Regions from separate parts of the Pseudoalteromonas sp. Angola-4 genome, predicted to be linked through region 2. Evidence: predicted binding sites of a transcription regulator. Region 2 holds the regulator's gene; each other region holds the start of a gene.

Region 1 (4,966 bases), on a different contig from region 2:
AACAAACCACTACAAATTGAATATAACCCTAATCACCCAAGTGCGGATGAAAATGGCTATATCTATAAACCCAACGTTAATGTTGTTGAGGAGATGGCAAATATGATCTCTGCTTCTCGCTCTTATCAAACAAACGTGCAAGTTGCCGATGCAGCTAAGCAAATGTTAAGCAAAACGCTGTTACTTGGGCAGCGATAACCGAGGGTAGGTTATGAGTAACGATATTAGTACTAGTTCATCTTTTTTGGACTCTATAACTTGGCAAGAGACCCAAGTAGCGACAACCACTGAAGAGAGCGATGCATTAACGCAGGAAGATTTTTTCTCGTTGCTAACTCAGCAGCTATCGTATCAAGATCCGAGTAATCCGGCTGATAACGATCAGATGATTGCGCAAATGACTAATTTTACCATGGCGCAAGGCATCACAGATTTAAACACAAATTTTGAGTCACTTGCCTCGTCAATGACCTCAAACTCTGCCTTACAAGCATCAACGCTGGTTGGTAAGCAAGCGCTTTTAGAATCTAATACGCTTGAGCTTGGCGAAAGCGGAGAGGCAAAAGGGTCTGCGGTTGCTGAAGAAGCCGTTGATAATTTAACAATTAAAGTCACAGATGCTTCTGGGCAACTGGTTAGAACTATCGATATGGGTTCGCAAGCAGCGGGTGCAGTGCGCTTTAGCTGGGATGGTAATAATGAATCCGGTGAGCGCCTACCAGAGGGCGAATACACTATTACTGCAGAGGGCAGTACCAACGGCGAGTTTTCAAGCTTACCGGTGGCAACATTCAAAAACATTGAAAGCGTTAATATCAATGGCTCTAGTGGCATTATTATTAACACTAAAGAGGGTGCGGTTAGGTTGACTGATGTCGCAGAGATCGCATAACCAATTAAAAAGTATTTCGCCTGCTAGCAGGCTATTAGATTAAAAGTTAGAGGTGAATTATGAGCTTTAATATCGCACTTACAGGCCTAGCTGCCGCTCAAAAAGACTTAGACGTAACAGCAAATAATATTGCTAACGTAAATACCACTGGTTTTAAAGAATCGCGGGCTGAATTTGCTGATGTATATGCTGCATCTGTGTTTAGTGCAGGTAAAACCAAAAATGGTGATGGTGTGCAAACAACCATGGTTGCACAGCAATTTCATCAAGGCTCACTGCAATTTACTAACAACTCGTTAGATTTAGCGATTACCGGCGAAGGGTATTTTGCAATGACTGATGATATTTCGTCGCAAGATTTAACCTATACTCGTGCAGGTGCATTTAAGCTTAACCAAGATAACTTTATGGTTGACGCCAAAGGTAATTACTTACAAGCTTTTCCGGTTGATGCATCAAGTGGGGACACCACATCGGTAAGTCTAAGTACAACTAACCCAATTCAAATTCCTGATTCATCTGGTTCGCCTCGCGCAACCGAAAACGTATTTTTATCGTTCAACTTAGATGCAACAGCTGATGCAACAGGCCTCGATTTTGATCCGACATCGAACGGTACCTATAATTCGTCGACGTCTACTACTGTTTACGACTCATTAGGTGAACCACATATTCTGCAATACTTTTTTGTAAAAGAAGAAGATGCAGCTGCAGGTGGTACAGACAATAGCTGGGAAGTATACGCTACGCTTGATGGTAAAGTGGTAAACGGTACATCTGGTGCAGAGCAAACAACTACACCATATACACCTATTACCACACTTGGTTTTGATTCTAGCGGTTTACCCGCCACAACAGATGGTGTAGCAAATACTAACGCCACCACGTTTGATGAAATTAATTTACCGGCAGGTGCAGGTACTGGTTTATCGTCAATGCTTGATAACGGCGCAACATTCCCAAGTACAGGTATTGAGCTAAACTGGCGTGATGAAAACAACACAGCTGGCCGTATTCCAACTCAGTACTCAAGTGGCTTTGAAGTAAAAGCACTTGACCAAGATGGTTCTACAGTGGGTCGTTTAGCGGGCATTGATATTGGCACAGACGGTAAAATTGTTGCCTCATACAGCAATGGCGATTCAACCTACTTAGGCCAAGTTGCTATGGTTCGCTTTCCAAACTCTCAAGGCCTTTCGCAAGTAGGCGATACCAGCTGGAAGCAAAGCATTGACTCTGGTGAGCCAGTGGCCGGTGAAGCAGGCTCGGGCACTTTTGGTAGTATTAATTCATCCGCGCTTGAGCAATCTAATACCAACTTAACAAACGAATTAGTTGATTTGATTACCGCTCAACGTAACTACCAAGCGAACTCAAGAGCGCTTGAAGTTAACTCAACAATTCAGCAAAGTATTTTGCAGATTAGATAAGTTAATCTTATTTTTGGTTAAGATTTTAAGGCTGCATTTTTGCAGCCTTTTTTGTAGCTATGTCGCTAAAATTAGCCTAGCTGAACCGTTCAATACCTTCCTTATACTGCGTCAAATTTAACCTGGCATCTATTTTGCATTTATCAGCTCAGAGATTTTTTATGTGAGTCGATGTTATGGACAAAATGGTCTACATTGCAGCCTCTGGCGCTAAGCAAAGCCTACAAGGGCTTGCACTTAAAGCCAATAATTTGGCAAACGCAAACACCACGGGTTTTAAAGCTGACTTTGCGCAAGCGCGCTCTATGCAAGCATTTGGCGAGGGCTTACCAACGCGTGTGTTTTCTATGCAAGAGCGACCAGGTTCTAACATGACCTCTGGCGGCATAATCGAAACAGGGCGAGATTTAGATATTGCCATGAGCGATAACGCCTGGCTTGCCGTTCAAGATGACTCAGGAAACGAAGCCTATACAAAAGTAGGCACGCTAAACATTACTGCGCAAGGTATGTTGGTAACAAGTCATGGTCGTCAAGTTATTGGCGAAGGTGGCCCCGTAATTTTACCGGTTCCTATTGAAAAAATAAGTTTTAGTGAAGATGGTGCCATACAGGTTCGCCCCCAAGGCGCACCAGCCAATTTTTTAGAAGAAGTAGACACGCTGCGCGTTGTTGAAGGAAACAGCAGAGAGCTTGAAAAAGGCAACGATGGTTTATTTAGACCTGTACCAGGGCAAACTGTCGACACCTCTGCAAATGTAAAAGTGTTAAGTGGTGCACTGGAAATGTCTAACGTTAATCCAGTTCACGAAATGGTCGATATGATCAACCACCAACGTCAATTTGAGTTACAAGTAAAACTAATGAAAACAGCTGAAGAGATTGACGAACGTCAAGATCAGTTGATGCGCATAGTTTAACTTTAAAATGAGGGCATACTTATGAATCCTGCATTGTGGATAAGTAAAACAGGGCTAGACGCTCAACAAACTGATATTTCAGTTATTTCAAATAATTTGGCGAATGCCAGTACCGTAGGTTACAAAAAAAGCCGCGCTATTTTTGAAGATTTATTGTATCAAAACATCAACCAACCTGGCGGGCGCTCATCACAAGATACCGAGCTGCCATCTGGCCTAATGCTAGGTGCGGGTGCAAAAGTGGTTGCTAACCAAAAAGAGTTTACGCAAGGTAATATGCTCACCACCGAAAACTCACTCGATTGGATGATCTCAGGCGAAGGCTTTTTTGAAGTGCTGCAACCCGATGGCAATATTGCGTATTCGCGAAATGGGCAATTTACTACCGATGAAGACGGCCGCATTGTTACCTCAGGTGCAGGTTTTGTTGTTCAGCCGGAAATGAATGTACCCGATGATGCGCAATCAATTACAGTCTCTCAAGATGGTGAAGTATCTGTACGCGTTGCAGGGCAAGCCGATAACGTGGTAATTGGCCAGCTAACAATTAGTGACTTTATTAATCCATCGGGTCTTGAGCCAATTGGTCAAAACCTTTACACCGAAACCGCTGTTAGTGGTGCGCCTGTTCAAGGTAATCCAGGCGTAGAAGGCTTAGGTACTATTATTCAAGGCTCGCTTGAAACATCAAACGTTAATGTAACGGAAGAATTGGTTAACCTTATCGAAACTCAACGTGTTTACGAAATGAACTCAAAAGTAATTTCGGCCGTTGACGAAATGATGAGCTACATCAATCAACAGTTATAACCGTGCACAAGGGGATAGTTATGCGTAATGTTATTTTATTTGCAGCAGGCACCTTATTTTTAAGTGGCTGTGTTTCTACGCAAAATAGTGAAGTGGTTCAAGATGACCCCTACTACGCACCCATGTACCCAGAGCCTGTAGCAGAGCCTGTTGTTGCAACGGGTTCGTTGTTTAACACCAATACATTTAATGATTTGTATTCAGACAAAAAAGCACTTAGAACCGGCGATATAATTACCGTTAAGCTTGAAGAGTCAACACAAGCTACAAAAGCCGCTAAAACCGAAACCGATAAAGAAACCGAAGCCAGCCTAGACCCCGTTATTGGGTTAGGTGGTTTACCTGTAAATATAGGTGGCGACAGTATTCAGTTTGGCATTGGTAGTGATTCATCATTTACCGGTGACTCTAAATCAAATCAGTCAAACAGCTTAGTGGGCGACATCTCGGTGAATGTTATGCGTGTTTTACCCAATGGTAATTTAGTTATTCGTGGTGAAAAATGGCTAACACTTAACACCGGCGAAGAGTTTATTAGGCTCGAAGGGCTTGTACGTCCGCAAGATGTAAGCGCCGATAACACGGTTGAGTCGAATAGAATAGCTAATGCCCGAATTCAATATTCAGGTAAAGGACAAACACAAGAAGCGCAAAGCCCAGGGTGGTTAACACGTTTCTTTAGTAGCTCGTTATTTCCGTTTTAGAGGATAGTAGTATGAATAGCATTAAAGCGTTTATTTTGATCATACTGCTAGGCTGGCAATTTTCTGCCAGCGCCGAGCGTATAAAAGATGTCTCTATGGTTGAAGGCGTACGTGCTAACCAATTGGTTGGCTATGGTTTAGTGGTGGGGCTACCTGGTACTGGGGAGCAAAACTCTTATACGCAACAAAGCTTTAGAGGCATGCTAAACA
Region 2 (4,966 bases):
TAAAGTCACAGCGGCTAAAATGGAGCTGTACCAACAGCTTGGTTTTACATTTTTTGAAAAACCTATTTTTACTTTATATAACGAAAAACAAACATGGCGAATAAATGCAGACGAAGCAACGCTTTACGAAGATAAACAACTTATTTTAGAAGGCAATGTGGTTGCTAAAAATTTAGTTGATAACGCCATGATAGATAACATCAATGCCGATAACATCGAAGTCGACATTAAAGCGTTAACAATGCGCTCTGAGCAGCCAGTGGTTGTCACTGGGCCTAATTTAAAAATTGTCGGTAAAGGCCTTGAAGCCGATTTAAAAACCGAAGTAATAAAACTAATTAACCATACGCGAACAATATATTATGACCAATAAACTCACTAAAATACTTATTATCCCATCGCTAATGCTTGCATTTAGCGCCTCTGCTGCTGAGCCTGCCGCTCAACCGCCAGCAAATCAAATTTCTATTAGTGCAGACCGTCAAGAAGGCCAACTTAAAGAAAACGTAGGTATTTTTGAAAAGAACGTCGAAATTGTGCATGGTAATCGCAAAATTACAGCCGACCGACTCGAAGTACATAAACGTGAAGACTTAGGGGATAACAAACAACTCCTTATTGCCACTGGCAGCCCAGCCTACTTCGAAGAAAAACAAGACGACGGTACCGTAATGAGTGCCAGCGCAAACGAAGTACGTTACGACGTAGCAAAGCGCTTTTTAACGCTTGTTGGCGATGCTGAAGTCGCACAAGCCGGTCAAAAAATTAATGCTAAAAGTATTACCTACGACATGCAGCAGCAGCTTATTAGCGCAGAAAAAGACGAAAACTCTACGGATCGTGTCCACACAATTTTAGTGCCTGTTGAAGCAAAAATTAAAGAAAAAACAGGTAACGAAGGTCAACCATGAGCACCTTAAAAGCAAAACTATTAGCAAAAAGCTATAAAGGCCGCCAAGTTGTAAAAAATGTAGGCCTTGAGGTAGAAGCCGGCAGCATTGTTGGCTTATTGGGCCCTAATGGCGCAGGTAAAACCACCACCTTTTACATGATTGTAGGATTAGTACCTAGCGACAAAGGTAAAATTTCTATTGATGATAACGACATTACGTTATTACCTATGCACAGCCGCGCCCGTTTAGGCATTGGCTATTTGCCGCAAGAGTCATCAATATTTAGAAAGCTGACAGTTTATCAAAACTTAATGGCTATTTTAGAAACGCGTAAAGAGCTCAATAAAGCCGCGCGAGAAGAAACGCTTAACAACTTACTTGATGAATTCAGTATTCAGCATATTCGCGATAGCCAAGGTATGGCGCTTTCTGGTGGTGAACGCCGCCGTGTAGAAATTGCCAGAGCACTGGCAGCAAACCCTAAATTTATTTTATTGGATGAGCCTTTTGCTGGTGTTGATCCGATTTCAGTGTTAGATATAAAGAAAATAATAGAACATCTTAAAAACCGTGGCATTGGCGTATTAATTACCGATCACAATGTAAGAGAAACCCTTGATGTTTGTGAAAAAGCCTACATTGTTTCTCATGGGGAGCTAATTGCATCTGGCACCCCAGAACACGTATTAAATGACAAAACTGTACGCGATGTTTATTTAGGCGAGCAATTTAGGCTGTAACATTTAAGCCACACCTACAAGCATCTGCTAATATTAATTATAACAACATAAAAGGATTGTTAGAGATACATGAGGCAATCATTACAGCTGCGCATGGGCCAGCAACTTACAATGACTCCACAATTGCAACAAGCGATTCGCTTGCTGCAGCTCAGTACATTGGATCTCCAGCAAGAAATACAAGAAGCACTTGATAGCAACCCGCTATTAGAAGTAGAAGAGCAAGATTACACGGAAGAGTCGGCTGGAAAAAATGAACAAAAAGCAGATACGGATGATGTAACCGTAAGCGCATCGGCTGACGGTACAACCAGCGAGTACGAGCAAGACAGTGGCGAAGCTTTAAATAAAGACACCGTTAGCGATGATATGGCAATGGATGTAACCTGGGATGAGTACATGAGCGCAGCCCCTGCGGCATCCTCAGGCCCAATGCCGGAAGATGAGTCTATTTATCAAGGTGCCTCTACTGAAACGCTACATGAGTATTTAATGTGGCAGCTTCAGCTTACTCCTTTTAGCCCAACTGACGAAGCCATTGCTATTGCCATTGTAGAAGCTGTAGATGACTCGGGTATTTTAACGCTAAGTTGCGAAGAGATTTTAGAGAGCTTTAACCAAGAAAACGATGACGAAGTTGAAGTTGAACTTGATGAAATAGAAGCCGTTTTAAAGCGTATTCAGTTATTTGACCCTGTAGGTATAGCCGCGCGCAGTTTACAAGAGTGCTTGTGTATTCAGCTAAACCAGTTTGATAAAGACACCCCTTTTATAGAACAAACTAAAATGATCTTAACCGATCACATTGATCTATTAGCGGCACGCGACTATCGTACATTAATGAAAAAGACTAAGCTTAAAGAAGACGAGCTTAAAGAGGTCATGACCCTAATACATACCCTCAACCCAAAACCTGCAGATACAATAGTAAGGGAAGAGTCGGAGTATGTGATACCAGATGTGTCGGTTAAAAAAATAAAAGGCCGCTGGGTGGTAGAGCTAAACCCAGATAGCATGCCAAAAATACGCGTAAATAGTCAGTACGCGGCTATGTCACGTACCGTAAAATCAAGTGGTGATAGCCAGTTTATTCGCTCTCACTTACAAGAAGCTAAATGGTTTATAAAAAGCCTTGAAAGCAGAAACGACACGCTGCTTAAGGTAACAAACTGTATTGTAAAACAGCAACAGGCATTTTTTGAACATGGCCCCGAAGCCATGAAGCCAATGGTTTTAAACGATGTTGCTGAAATGGTAGAAATGCATGAATCGACAATTTCGCGTGTTACTACGCAAAAATATATGCATACACCACGTGGTATATTTGAGCTTAAGTATTTTTTCTCAAGCCACGTAAGCACTGAAAATGGCGGCGAGTGTTCATCAACCGCAATACGTGCCCTAATTAAAAAGCTAATTGCCGCGGAAAACTCAGCTAAACCATTGAGTGATAGTAAAATTGCGGATATATTGGCAGAGCAAGGAATTAAAGTAGCTAGACGCACAATAGCAAAATACCGTGAATCGCTAGCTATTCCACCGTCAAATCAGAGAAAGAGTTTGATATAAGACGTAAAAAACAAAGAGGAAATGCTTATGCAACTAAACCTAACTGGTCGTCACGTAGAAGTAACTGATTCACTTAGAGACTATGTAAATAATAAATTTGCAAAGCTAGAAAGGCACTCAGATCATATTAGCAATGTGCATGTCATTCTCGATGTAGAAAAACTCAACCAAAAAGCAGAAGCGACTATTCATGTAAGTGGCGCAGATTTATTTGCCTCAACAGAGCACCAAGATATGTATGCCGCTATAGACTCGTTGATTGACAAGCTCGATCGTCAAGTCATAAAACATAAAGAGAAGCTTGCTAGACACTAATATTATGAAATTAAGTACATTAGTATGCCAGGACTGCAGCAAAGCTGCGGTCCTTTTTAGTAGTAAAAAAAGAATTTTAGAGTTTATCAGTGAGCTTGCTCATGAAAAGCTCCCCTACTTACCACAACAAGATATTCTTAATGCGCTGGCAAGCAGAGAAAAGCTAGGCAGTACTGGTATTGGCCGGGGTATCGCCATTCCTCATGGCAGAATGGGTGGCGTAGAAGAGCCGCTGGCTTTAGTACTTGTTAGCGACACTCCTGTTAACTTTGATGCTATTGATAACTGCCCTGTTGATATTTTTGTTGCACTCATCGTACCAGATGGCGATAACCAACAGCACCTAAAGACTCTGGCAACCATAGCTGATAAACTGAGCAACAAAGAATTTTGTAAACAGCTGCGTAGTGCTAAAACCGATGCAGAGCTGTATCAAGTAATTGTTGATCAATCGTAGTAAATACTAAGGGCTATAAATGGAGTTAATTATCATAAGCGGCCGTTCTGGTTCAGGTAAGTCGGTTGCTTTACGCGTGGTTGAAGATTTAGGCTATTATTGCGTAGATAATATTCCGGTCAACCTACTGCCCTCTTTAGTGCGAAGTGTTTCAGATAACTATGACAAAATAGCCGTTAGCATAGATGTTCGTAATATTCCCAAAGAACAAGACGAATTTAACGATATTCTCGAGTACCTTCCTGACTTTGCTAAACCCACACTGTTTTATTTAGATAGTGATGATCAAACACTGATCAAACGTTTTTCAGAAACACGCAGATTACACCCTTTATCCATCGATTCACTGCCGCTTGATTTAGCAATAAAAAAAGAAAAAGAACTGCTTGATGTACTCGTAACGCGCGCTGACTTTATGCTAGATACCACCGATTTAAGTGTGCACCAATTAGCAGAGTCAATTCGCGAAAAAATACTGGGTAAAAAAGATAAGCAACTTATTGTAACGTTTGAATCGTTTGGCTTTAAACACGGCATACCTAAAGAAGCTGATTATGTTTTTGATGCTCGCTTTTTGCCAAACCCCCACTGGGAGCCTGAACTCAAACCGCTTACGGGCCTTGATCAACCAGTAAAAGATTTTTTGGCAAATCACAGCATAGTGCAAAAATTCACTTGGCAAATTCAAACCTTTGTACAAACTTGGTTGCCACACTTAGAGCGTAATAACCGTAGTTACCTCACTATTGCAATTGGCTGTACTGGTGGTCAACACCGCTCGGTTTATTTAGCGCAAGCCATTGGTGAGAGCTTTGCTATGACGCATCCGAATGTCAAAATTCGTCATCGTGAGCAAGAAAAGTAACCTTAAAATAATAACCTGTTCAGTTTAGGTATAGTAATTTATGCGCTGTGAAGACACATTTTTAATAAAAAATAAATTAGGCTTACACGCCAGAGCGGCAACGGTCCTTGCGCAATTAGCTGTACAG
Region 3 (4,966 bases), on a different contig from region 2:
TAATGCTCAACGGTTTATTGAGATTCAAAAAGAATTTGGCAGCTTTAGTAATTACCAATGGCGATTTGTGGGCAATAAACCAATTATTAGTGATTTAAATAGTGTTGAAGACACCCCTGCAATTACCGAGGAGTCAAAAGCGTTTGCAAAGGATTTAAAAAAACGAGGTTTTAAATTTTTGGGCCCTACAACGGTATACGCACATATGCAGGCCTGTGGCATGGTTAACGATCATAGTAATGATTGTTTTAGAAGAGCCGAGATTATTAAAAATTATTAGCTGTAAGCTGTAAGCAAGAAAATTAAAAGAGCCAAACTCGGTAATTTGTAGTGGTTCGGCACTTGCTAAGTTTGGCTAATCTCGCGATAGATTGTACTTTTTCATTTTTTCAACAAGCGTTGTACGCCTTACACCTAATATTTCTGCGGCGCGCGCAACAACGTAATCAAAACGCTCTAACGCTTGGGTAATTAAGCTTATTTCAAGCTCTGCTAAATAATCTTTAAGCTCTATGCCCTCTTCGGGTAATACGCCAGATCCCGGTTGGCTAAATTCAGGCTCTGGTTCATTATCATCATCGCTAAAGCCTGAGCTAAAAATATCGTTAAAGGCATCTTTTTCAAGTAGCTCTTCAGGGTATTCTGGCTCGTATGCGTCTACCTCGATGTAGCGATATTTATTGGGTAAATCGGGTACATCCACTACTTTTTCAGGGAACATAATCACCATGCGCTCCACTAAATTAGCAAGCTCTCGAATATTACCAGGCCAAGCATGTTCTTTGAGGCTCTCAACCGCGCGCTCTGTAAATTTAGCCGACGTACCACTTTGCTCATTCACACGACGCATTAACTCTTTAAGTAATAAAGGTATGTCGTCTGCACGTTCATTAAGTGACGGGTTTTCAATAGGAAACACGTTTAAACGGTAATATAAATCTTCCCTAAAGCTGCCCTTTTCAATCATTTCCTCAAGGTTGCGATGAGTAGCGGCAATCACCCGTACATCTGCTTGAATAGCTTTTGTGCCACCTACACGCTCGTAGCTGCGCTCTTGTAATACACGCAATAACTTTACTTGCATTTGCAGCGGCATATCGCCAATTTCATCTAAAAATAGCGTACCGCCTTGAGCCAATTCAAAGCGCCCTTTACGTGCAGAAATAGCGCCGGTAAACGCCCCTTTTTCGTGACCGAATAACTCGCTTTCTAGCAACTCTCCAGGAATAGCGCCACAGTTTACTGGTACAAACGGCCCAGTATTGCGTTTAGATAATAAATGGACGTTACGCGCAACCACCTCTTTACCTGTACCCGACTCGCCTAAAATAAGCACATTTGCATCGGTTTTAGCCACTTGCTCAATTAAAAAGCGTACGTTTTTAACAGCATCGGTTTCGCCAACTAAACCATCAAATGTTTTGTGTGGTTTATGCTGCTTGTGGCTACCAGGCAACATACGTTGGTACTGTTGGCAGTCGTGTAATAACTGTGTGGTTACTTCGTGATTAAACGGCTCACAAATTAAGCCCACCACATTAGCAATACTTAATAAGGGCTTGAGTGTTTCACCAACCAGTAAAAAAGGTAGGGTTGGAAAACGCTTAATTAAGCTTTCATGATCTAAGCCTTGCAATGCACCTAAAATAACAATGCATTCTTGTTGTTGATACTTACTAGATACTTGCTCAAAATCACTTTCGTCAAGTAACTGCACAGCTTCCCCAATAAAGGTAAGCGATGCATTTAATCCTATTGCACGGTTATTATTATTATCTAAAATCAAGATCATAGTTAGCGAGCCATAATTTCACTAATTTATTTTATTAGCTAAATTGTAAGCGAGATCTGAATGGATGCAAGTAATAGCGGCGGTTTTTTGACATAAACGCCAAAAAATAGACATCGTTATAAAACAATAATACTTAATAATTAAAACTTAAGTACTGGTTTATCAATTAATACTTAAAGCTAATATTCTGTACTACTTTTACTTAGTGCATAAAATTACTTTGGTCAAAAATATAAACTATAATTAGCTTAAGTTGAAAGCAACGATGCCGATAACTAAATAAACGCAAGATGCTTGGCATTAATATTGCTTTTGTTTCGTATAGACGATTTCACATATTTATTTAGGATTTCCCCATGGCTCATGTTTCATTAAAAAAATATTCTCAAGTGCGTGCCAGCAACATCGCTGAAATGGCGCCCTATGAGCAAATTAACCTTATTTTTAGTAACATAATTGGTCGTTTGGCCGCTACTAAAGGTTTTATTGAGCGCAAAGAAATAGAAAAAAAAGGCGAAAACCTTTCAGCATGTATTTTACTACTAGGTGCACTTCAAGATGCGCTTAACTTAGAAGTAGAGCAAGATCCTAGCATTTCTGATAATTTATTGGCGCTATACGCATACTGCCAGCGCAGGTTAACTCAAGCTAATATAAATAATGATATTGAAGCAGTTGTTGAAGTTTCAAGCATCATTAAAGAAATAAAAGAAGGCTGGGATAGTATTCCTGTCGATCAGCGTATTCCTGCGGTATAAACTAATGGCTTTAGAGCAAATAGGCAAAGCTGAGTACATTAACCAATTACTCAGCCAAATTGAAGTATTAGTGCAAAGCAACAAAGCTGATGACGCCACGCCAATTATGGATACTTTAAATAGTGAGCTTAAGCGCTGGTGCGAAAGCGATAACCCGCCTAACGCCAAACAGCTTATGGCAGTTCAAACCAACATAAACAACATTAGCAAACAAGCAAATGCTGTAAAAAATGAATCATCTAAAGCCATAATTAAGCAAAAAAAAACAGGTAAAGCTATCTCTGCCTACAAATCAGTTTAACTAGTATCGCACGGCGCTATTTAAACTTAATTGAGCATAAAAAAACCGTTTATAAAACGGTTTTTTTATATAGGCATTAACAAATTTTACTGGTTATGAATTGTTACTCACCACACCAGGCATATTTTCAAGCTGCGCTTGCACATAACTACTTGTAGAGTTAAGGCTCGCGACTAGTAAATCCATGGCGTTGTACTGAGCGTATAACCTGTCAGATAACGACTCCATTTTACTTGTTAAGCTTTCACGCTGATCATCGATATCTTCTAGTTGATTTGTTTTACTGTCTATACGATTTTGGATAATACCGTCGGTATCAGTGTAAAAGTTCATTAACTCATCAAACGATTGGGCAAAGCCGCCTTCGTCTTCATCAGCGCCTACAAAAAATTGCTGCACTAAGTCGACATCTTCATCAATTTTTTCATTTAAAGTCTCGGTATTAAGCGTCAATACTCCATAACGATCCGACTCTACCCCTAATTGCGAAAGTGACAATGAATTGCCATTTCCTAAATCCACAGAGTCGGTAATCTGCTCTCGTAATTTAGCCATTACTCCACGAAGTAACGAGTCACCGGCCATTACACCAGCGCCGTCTTCACTTGAGGCGCCTAAACTGTTGCTCAGCTCCAGAAGTTCATTATAGCTTTCAATAAAACTAGCTAAACCAGCTTCAATGTTACTATTATTCTCTGTAATTGTAATATTGCTTACATCATCATCTTCAGCGTGTGCTTTTTTTGCCGTAATTGTTATGCCATCTATTACATCGGTAAAGGTATTTGAAGAACTACTAACTGTGAGCGAGCCATCGATAGTAATGGATGCATCGGTTGCAGCAATAATTTCAGAGGCGTTTTGAACACCAGCAGAATCAAATGCTAAACGAGACAATCCATTAGTGTCGGTGTTATTACCATCAGTATCGGTTACCTCGACTTTAATCTCGTTCTCAAGTCCGCTATTTTTAGCTGCCAGTACTAAATGCTGACCGGTATCATCCGTTATTATTGTTGCGTTTATGCTGTCGTTATCGCTGCTGTCGTTAATTGCATCTCTTATTTCACTTAAGGTAGCGGTATCTGATACTTCAATATTAAAACTATTCTCGCCGGAGCTGAATGTCATAGTACCTTCACCCACGGCAGCGTCAGCGTCAAATGCTTCTGATAGTATTTTATGCTCTGTAGCAAGGTTATTAACCTCTACAAAGTAACCACCTGGCTGTGCGTCTTCATCAGCACTTAACTGCACGAAAGTATCACTTCCTGATGTACTACGTTTTTGATAGTTATCAGCGTCACCTAGCGCTTCCATTGCTGTTTGCACTTGCTGTAGCGCAGACTTTAAAGCACCTACAGCAGAAATATCAGTAGTTAGTGTACTTTCTTGAGTGTTTAAACGAGCCTCAGCTGGAGCCTGCTCAGCATTAACTAATGCATCAACTATATCTGATACCGCTAAACCAGAGCCTAAACCATTAAACGAAATAGACATACTTCACCTCTTTAAACCCAAAAAACTTAACTAATAATACATCAACAGTACGGCGGCTACACCGTTTGGTCGATTAAAATACCTGCAGATTCAGATAGTTTAGACACTAAACTTAATACTTCTTCCGAAGGGTATTGCTTAATTACATCACCACTTGTTTTATCAAGTATCTTAATTACATCGCGCCCAGAGTCTTCATCAACTTGAAATTGCAGAGTACGGTTCATCTCACCCATAAACTCCTGCAATTGCTGCGCCACTTTTTCAAGCTGCTCACGTGCAAGCTGTTGGTTTTGCGAACTATTAGTCTCAGTTCCTTGTTGTGCATATTGATTATTTAACTGGTTTTGTGGGCTTTGTTCATCCGTTTTATTTACGTCATCAACAGCGCGCTGAGTCAATGTCGCTCCAGACTGCCCTACTTGTTTATCTTCACCAGATAAAGATGTTGATGCTATCGTAACTTCTGCGTTTGAAGTAATAGTGTTCATAACGCCTCCTAGAGCTGCCGAGCTTGTATAATTATTAGACTAACAATAGCTTAATTTATACCCTTAAACCACAAAAGGAGGTAGCTAAAGCCACCTCCTTGTTTTAAAACTAATACTGACTTTA

Evidence for each region. Region 2 encodes sigma-54, which starts transcription at its own class of promoters, with help from an activator protein. Its sites were predicted from a motif close to GTTGGCACGNNNNTNGNNT; they were not measured.
Region 1: PSH48_RS14920 (flagellar basal body rod protein FlgF) is a predicted target of sigma-54. The motif match lies at 2,444-2,462, and genes of this name have one in related genera.
Region 3: fliS (flagellar export chaperone FliS) is a predicted target of sigma-54. The motif match lies at 2,086-2,104, and genes of this name have one in related genera.

What each region holds. Positions count from the first base shown of each region.
Region 1 covers NZ_JAQREK010000013.1:109,627-114,592, reverse strand. Annotated here, with positions in the region: gene flgC (flagellar basal body rod protein FlgC) at 1-198, shown strand, start outside; gene PSH48_RS14930 (flagellar hook assembly protein FlgD) at 212-892, shown strand; gene flgE (flagellar hook protein FlgE) at 952-2,322, shown strand; gene PSH48_RS14920 (flagellar basal body rod protein FlgF) at 2,499-3,242, shown strand; gene flgG (flagellar basal-body rod protein FlgG) at 3,264-4,052, shown strand; gene flgH (flagellar basal body L-ring protein FlgH) at 4,073-4,756, shown strand; gene PSH48_RS14905 (flagellar basal body P-ring protein FlgI) at 4,768-4,966, shown strand, end outside.
Region 2 covers NZ_JAQREK010000009.1:61,728-66,693, reverse strand. Annotated here, with positions in the region: gene lptC (LPS export ABC transporter periplasmic protein LptC) at 1-373, shown strand, start outside; gene lptA (lipopolysaccharide transport periplasmic protein LptA) at 363-911, shown strand; gene lptB (LPS export ABC transporter ATP-binding protein) at 908-1,633, shown strand; gene PSH48_RS11850 (RNA polymerase factor sigma-54) at 1,703-3,202, shown strand; gene hpf (ribosome hibernation promoting factor) at 3,230-3,517, shown strand; gene PSH48_RS11840 (PTS sugar transporter subunit IIA) at 3,522-3,974, shown strand; gene rapZ (RNase adapter RapZ) at 3,994-4,839, shown strand; gene PSH48_RS11830 (HPr family phosphocarrier protein) at 4,880-4,966, shown strand, end outside.
Region 3 covers NZ_JAQREK010000013.1:94,418-99,383, forward strand. Annotated here, with positions in the region: gene PSH48_RS14845 (DNA-3-methyladenine glycosylase I) at 1-280, shown strand, start outside; gene PSH48_RS14850 (sigma-54 dependent transcriptional regulator) at 356-1,792, opposite strand; gene fliS (flagellar export chaperone FliS) at 2,149-2,550, shown strand; gene PSH48_RS14860 (hypothetical protein) at 2,555-2,851, shown strand; gene fliD (flagellar filament capping protein FliD) at 2,945-4,351, opposite strand; gene PSH48_RS14870 (flagellar protein FlaG) at 4,408-4,842, opposite strand.